2 regions of the Shewanella zhangzhouensis genome follow, and region 1 is predicted to be linked to the other one. Evidence: predicted binding sites of a transcription regulator. Region 1 holds the regulator's gene; the other holds the start of a gene.

Region 1 (3,481 bases):
GCCAGCAGGTGGAAGATGGCCGTACCGTGCATGCCAGTGCCACCGAAATCAGCTACAACATCGACAGTCGCGTTATGAGCCTCAAAGGCAATGCCAAGGTCGAGCAGGATGGCAGCCAGGTCAGCGCCGACTCCATCGTTTACGATATCGAAAAGCAGCAGCTCACTTCCCAAAGCAGCGGTAAAAAAGACGACCGGGTTATCACCATCATCAAGCCCGAAAATTACCAGCAGGAGCTGCAGGATAAGGGCACTACTGAGCAACCTCAGCAAGAGAAGCAGCAATGACCCAACTGACCCTGAAGGCCAGTAATCTCGCCAAGAGTTACAAAAACCGCCAGGTTGTCAAAAACGTCAGCCTCACCGTAAATACCGGCCAGGTTGTCGGCTTGCTGGGCCCCAATGGGGCCGGTAAAACCACCACTTTTTACATGGTGGTAGGCCTGGTACAGAGCGACAAGGGCAGCATACACATCAACGATGATGACCTGACGCTGGATCCCATGCACCTGCGCGCACGCAAAGGCATTGGCTACCTGCCACAGGAAGCCAGCATCTTCCGCAAGCTGTCGGTGCGCGATAACATCATGGCTGTGCTGCAGATGCGCAAAGAGCTGAACGCCGATGAGCGTGAAGAGTCGCTGGAGCAGCTGCTGGAAGAGTTCCACATCACCCACATCCGTGACAATCTGGGCATGTCACTGTCAGGGGGTGAACGTCGCCGGGTCGAGATTGCCCGGGCACTTGCCGCCAACCCCAGATTTATCCTGCTGGATGAGCCCTTCGCCGGGGTCGACCCGATTTCCGTTATCGATATCAAAAAGATTATCGAGCAACTCAAGAATCGTGGCCTCGGAGTGCTTATCACCGACCACAATGTGAGGGAAACCCTCGATGTGTGCGAAAAAGCCTATATCGTCAGCCATGGCGATTTGATTGCCGAAGGCACCCCTGCCGAAATCCTCGACAATCAGCAGGTGCGTGCAGTGTACTTGGGTGAGCAATTCAGGCTATAGTTAATTAACAAAGCCCCCTTCTCATATCCGGATAATCAGGGTGGTAAATCACCGGATAACCTGATAGAAAAGCTTTCTACCTGAATAATTTAGTGAAGGATTCGCAGTACAATGAAAGCGTCGCTCCAGCTAAAACTGGGACAACAACTCACAATGACGCCACAGTTGCAGCAGGCCATTCGTCTGCTTCAACTCTCTTCGCTTGAACTGCAACAGGAAATTCAGCAAGCCCTCGACGCCAACCCCCTGTTGGAGCTGGACGACGAACTGGGCAGCGATCAGTTTGATGCCGACGGCGGCGATAAAGAATTTGACGACCAGTTCAGCCAGGAGTCCGTCTCAAACGACACCAGTGACAGTGCTTCGCTGGAAACTTCAGACGCTATCAGTCAGCAGTCCATGCCGGACGAGCTGCCAATGGATACCACCTGGGATGAAGTCTTTACGGCCGCCCCCGTTTCCGGTCCCGGGATCCGTGGCGAAGATGATATGCCGTTTCAGGGCGAAACCAGTGAAGGCCTGTACGAACATCTCGAGTGGCAAAAAAATCTCACCCCTTTTTCCGATACCGATCTGGCCATTGCCACTGCCATCATAGATGCCATTGACGAAAAGGGTTACTTAACCCAAAGTCTTGAAGAAATTCTCGAGGCCGTGGGCGATGAAGAAGTCGAGCTTGACGAAGTTGAGGCCGTGCTCAAACGCATTCAACACTTCGACCCCATCGGGGTAGCTGCCCGTGATTTGGCAGAGTGCCTGCTCATTCAACTTGGTCAGTTCCCGGCGGATACCCCCCATCTGGACAACGCCAAGCTGCTTATCCGTGACCATTTGGATCTGATTGCCAACCGCGACTTCCGTACCCTGATGCGTAAAACCCGCCTCAAGGAAGAAGAACTCAGGGATGCAATCATCCTCATTCAGGGGCTGAACCCCCGTCCCGGTGAGTCTGTGACCAGCACCAAGGATGAGTATGTCATTCCGGATGTCTCGGTCAGTAAAAAAAATGGCCGTTGGGTTGTAGAGCTTAATCCCGATTGTATGCCTAAACTGAGTGTGAACCAGCAATATGCCGCCATGGCACGCACCAGTCGCAACCAGGCTGACAGCCAGTTTATCCGCGGGCATTTGCAAGAGGCCAAGTGGTTTATCAAGAGCCTGGAAAGCCGCAACGACACCTTGCTGAAAGTCGCCAATTGCATAGTGCAGTTCCAGCAGGGCTTTTTTGAGTATGGTGAAGAGGCCATGAAACCCATGGTGCTCAACGATATCGCCGAAGCGGTAGAGATGCACGAATCCACCATCTCACGGGTCACCACTCAAAAGTACATGCATACCCCAAGGGGTATCTTTGAACTCAAGTATTTTTTCTCCAGCCACGTCGGGACCGAAGATGGCGGAGAATGCTCATCTACTGCCATCCGCGCCTTTATCAAGAAACTGGTGGCGGCAGAAAATCAGAAGAAACCATTGAGCGACAGCAAAATGGCGGAACTTCTGGCAGAACAAGGAATCAACGTTGCTAGACGCACCATCGCCAAATACCGAGAAGCGATGCTGATCCCACCGTCGAACCAACGTAAGAGTTTATAACCCACCCAAGGTCTTTGGAGGAAAGTGTCTATGCAAATCAATCTGACTGGGCATCATATCGAAATCACTGATTCACTGCGTAACTACGTAGAGAGCAAGTTCTCCAAGCTTGAACGCCATTTCGAACAGATCAATAATGTCCACGTTGTTCTCAATGTTCAGAAATTGCAGCAAATCGCAGAAGCCAAGCTTCACCTCAACGGTGGCGAGGTATTCGCCACTTCAGAACATGAAGACATGTACGCCGCCATTGACGCCCTAATTGATAAATTGGACCGTCAGGTTATTAAACACAAAGAGAAACTGACCAAACATTAACGATGGAACTAAGTACCATCCTGGCGCCGGAGTGCACTAGCTGTGCCACTCCGGGCAGCAAGAAAAAGGTGCTGGAGCTGATTAGCGATCTCGCTGCTGCCCAGAATCCCTCCCTCTCGTCTCAAGAGATATTCGAAAGCCTGCTGGCCCGTGAAAAAATGGGCAGCACCGGTATTGGCAATGGTATTGCCATTCCCCATGGCCGCATTGGCACTATCGATAAGCCTTTAGCTGTGCTTATCAAGTGTGAAGAAGCCATAGGTTATGACGCCATTGATAAGCAGCCGGTGGACATTCTGTTTGCCTTGCTGGTGCCATCGGACCAGTGTCAGCAACATCTCAGCACCCTGGCCGCCATGGCCGAAAAGCTGAATGACAAGCAGATCCTCAAACAGCTGCGCAAGAGCCACGATGAAAAGGAACTTTACCAGGTAATCATCGGATGAAACTCGTTATAGTCTCCGGGCGCTCTGGCTCCGGAAAGTCGGTAGCCCTCAGGGTCCTGGAAGACTTGGGCTACTACTGCGTCGATAATTTGCCATTGCAGCTGATTGG
Region 2 (3,481 bases), 910 kb from region 1:
GGCCCTTGGCAAAATGGTTGCGACACTGGCACATCAGATCAGAACCCCGCTGTCGGCTGCACTGCTTTACGCCGCAAACCTGGCCAGTCCCAAACTCAATCAGGATTCCCGCACTCGTTTCCAACAAAAGTTGGTGGACAGGCTGAATGAGCTGGAGCGACAGGTCAACGACATGCTGTTGATGGCAAGGGGCAAAGTGGAAGCGCCCATGTCTCCCATGCCGTTGGCAGACATCATTGCCCCGGTGCTGGCAACCTGTGAGCCCATCGCCACCGATAAAGGCTGTGCAGTGCGGTTTCAGGATGAATCCTTTGGCGCCATGATGGCGGCCTCCCAGAGTGCACTGAGCTCAGCCATTAATAATCTTTTGATGAACAGCCTTGAAGCAGGCGCCCGCCACATACTGCTCCATGGCAGCATACAGGACGGACGTCTGGTGCTTGCGGTAGTGGATGATGGTAAAGGATTGGAATCCGGCAGTGAGCAGCAGGTGATGGAACCCTTTTTTACGACCAAGGCACAGGGCACAGGCCTTGGCTTAGCCGTGGTACAGACAGTGGTGCGTAACCATGGTGGTGAGCTGAAAATGCAATGCGCTGCCAATCGAGGCTGCAGTGTGATGCTTAAATTCCCCGTGATTTCAGAAGATTCAGTAAAGGAGGTTAGCCATGCCTGAAGGCAGATTGCTACTTGTCGAGGACGATGCATCTCTGCGTGAGGCGCTGCTTGACACCCTGATGCTGGCGCAGTTTGACTGTGTGGCGCTTCCCAGCGCCGAAGAAGCCATTCTTGCGTTGAAGGAATCACGTTTTGATATGGTCATCAGCGATGTGCAGATGGAAGGCATAGGTGGCATGGGGCTCTTGGCCTACTTGCGGCAGCATCATCCCAAGGTTCCGTTATTGCTGATGACGGCCTTTGCCACCATAGACAGCGCCGTGAGTTCCATCAAACTCGGTGCGGTGGATTATCTCGCCAAGCCGTTTTCACCCGAAGTGCTGCTTAATCAGGTCAGTCGATACATGCCTGCACAAGCCGATACCGGCGCACCTGTGGTGGCCGACGAGCGAAGTCAGGCGCTGATGGCTCTCGCCGGACGGGTCGCAAAATCCGAGGCTTCTGTGATGATCCTGGGGCCCTCAGGTTCGGGTAAGGAAGTGCTTGCCCGCTATATCCATAAACAAAGTTTGCGCTCAGACGGTCCCTTTGTGGCCATCAACTGCGCTGCTATTCCCGAAAACATGCTCGAAGCCACGCTGTTTGGTTACGAAAAAGGCGCCTTTACCGGTGCCTATCAGGCCTGCCCCGGAAAATTCGAGCAGGCCCAGGGGGGCACCCTGCTGCTGGATGAAATCTCCGAAATGGATCTGGGATTGCAGGCCAAGTTGCTGCGGGTATTGCAGGAGCGGGAAGTTGAGCGTCTCGGTGGCCGTAAAACAATCAAGCTGGATGTGCGTGTACTTGCCACCTCCAACCGTGAGCTCAAAGCCATGGCAGAGCGGGGCGATTTCCGTGAGGATCTCTATTACCGTATCAACGTATTCCCATTGACCTGGCCGGCACTGAATCAGCGCCCCAAAGATATCCTGCCACTTGCACGGCATTTGCTGGCACGCCATGCAGAGCGTTTGGGCACTGAAGTTCCCGAATTTGACGAAGCAGCCTGTCGCAGATTGCTGGCACATCGCTGGCCGGGGAATGTCAGAGAACTCGATAACGTGGTGCAGCGGGCATTAATACTGTCCGCCGGCGTTAAGATTGGTGTGCAGGACATCATTATTGATGCCATGGATGTTAACCAAATCACCCACGAAGAGACAGCTATCAAGGCCGAGCCCGAAGGGCTGGGGGATGAGCTCAAGGCACAGGAGCATGTGATTATCCTTGAAACTCTGAGCCAGTGTCGCGGCAGCCGTAAATTGGTGGCTGAGCGGCTTGGGATCAGTGCCAGAACCCTGAGGTACAAGATGGCCCGAATGCGGGAAATGGGTATTCAGTTACCTGCCTGATATTTGGGCAAAAACATCACAAAAAGCAGGCTTAGCCTGCTTTTTTAGTTTATTGGCAAGCCTTTTGCAGTACCCCGATATCAGCGATTTATCCCGTCAATTTCATGGCGAAGGGAGCAGCATATGCAAATAGGTCCATCTTCATTCATGCAGGAAATGCAGAAACTCCAGGGCGAACTCAATCCTTCCATGGGCATTGAGCCTCAGCCGCTTCGTCAGGTTGGTAACACCAGCGGAGCTGACTTTGCCAGTTTGCTCGCCAACGCAGTAGGCCATGTGAACGAGCTGCAGCAAAGCTCTTCAAGTCTGGCAACCAGACTGGACATGGGCGATACCCGCGTGACCCTGTCTGATACTGTGATCGCCCGCGAAAAGGCCAGTGTCGCCTTTGAGGCGACAGTGCAGGTGCGCAACAAGCTCGTCGAAGCCTACAAAGAAATCATGAGCATGCCCGTTTAAGGCGGCCACTGAAGGATACTGAACGTGAGCACAGATATGATTGTCAGCACCGACAGCGGCATGAGCGGTGTACAGCAGGAAAATAAATCCGGGGTGCTGGGTAACCTCGGTGGCGCCGACATGCTTAGACAGGTCACTATGATCCTGGCCCTTGCCATCTGTTTGGCATTGGCGGTGTTTGTGATGATGTGGGCACAGGAACCCGAATACCGTCCATTGGGTAAGTTTGAAGCCCAGGAAATGATCCAGGTGCTGGATGTGCTCGACAAAAACAAAATCCCCTATCAGGTGGATTTTGATGTGCTGCGGGTCCCCGAAGACAAGTATCAGGACATTCGGCTGCTGCTGAGTCGTAACGGTGTGGATGCTGCAAGTACCACCAATCAGGATTTTCTGAGTCAGGACATGGGCTTTGGCGTGAGTCAACGTCTGGAGCAGGCCAGACTCAAACACAGCCAGGAGCAAAATCTCGCCCGTACTATCGAAGAGCTGAAAAGCGTCAGCCGCGCCAAGGTGATTCTGGCACTGCCCAAAGAAAACGTGTTTGCCCGTAACCAGTCCAAGGCCAGTGCCACTGTGGTGGTCACCAGTCGTCGTGGCGGTCTCGGGCAGGAAGAAGTGGATGCCATAGTTGACATAGTGGCGTCCGCCGTACAGGGGCTCGAGCCTACCCGGGTGACGGTAACCGACTCCAACGGTCGTTTGCTGAACTCCGGCAGTCAGGATGGGGCTTCTGCCCGTGCCCGCCGTGAGCTCGAGCTCGTCAAACAAAAAGAAGCCGAATACCGCGCCAAGGTTGATGCCATACTGATGCCCATTTTGGGGCCGGAAAATTACACCTCCCAGGTGGATGTGACCATGGACTTTACTGCCGTGGAACAAACGTCCAAGCGTTTCAACCCTGATCTGCCAGCGGTGCGCAGCGAAATGACCCTGGAAACCCAAACCAACGGTGAAGCCAACATGGGTATCCCCGGTGCGCTGTCGAATCAGCCGCCGATGGAGTCAAACAT

Evidence for each region. The regulator sigma-54, encoded in region 1, starts transcription at its own class of promoters, with help from an activator protein. The targets are predictions, from matches to a motif close to GTTGGCACGNNNNTNGNNT.
Region 2: a site for sigma-54 is predicted at 2,061-2,079, ahead of fliE (flagellar hook-basal body complex protein FliE). Genes of this name have one in related genera too.

What each region holds. Positions count from the first base shown of each region.
Region 1 covers NZ_CP080414.1:3,837,320-3,840,800, forward strand. Annotated here, with positions in the region: gene lptA (lipopolysaccharide transport periplasmic protein LptA) at 1-287, shown strand, start outside; gene lptB (LPS export ABC transporter ATP-binding protein) at 284-1,015, shown strand; gene K0H63_RS16925 (RNA polymerase factor sigma-54) at 1,127-2,608, shown strand; gene hpf (ribosome hibernation promoting factor) at 2,639-2,926, shown strand; gene ptsN (PTS IIA-like nitrogen regulatory protein PtsN) at 2,929-3,372, shown strand; gene rapZ (RNase adapter RapZ) at 3,369-3,481, shown strand, end outside.
Region 2 covers NZ_CP080414.1:2,925,755-2,929,235, reverse strand. Annotated here, with positions in the region: gene K0H63_RS12815 (sensor histidine kinase) at 1-676, shown strand, start outside; gene K0H63_RS12810 (sigma-54-dependent transcriptional regulator) at 669-2,009, shown strand; gene fliE (flagellar hook-basal body complex protein FliE) at 2,133-2,468, shown strand; gene fliF (flagellar basal-body MS-ring/collar protein FliF) at 2,505-3,481, shown strand, end outside.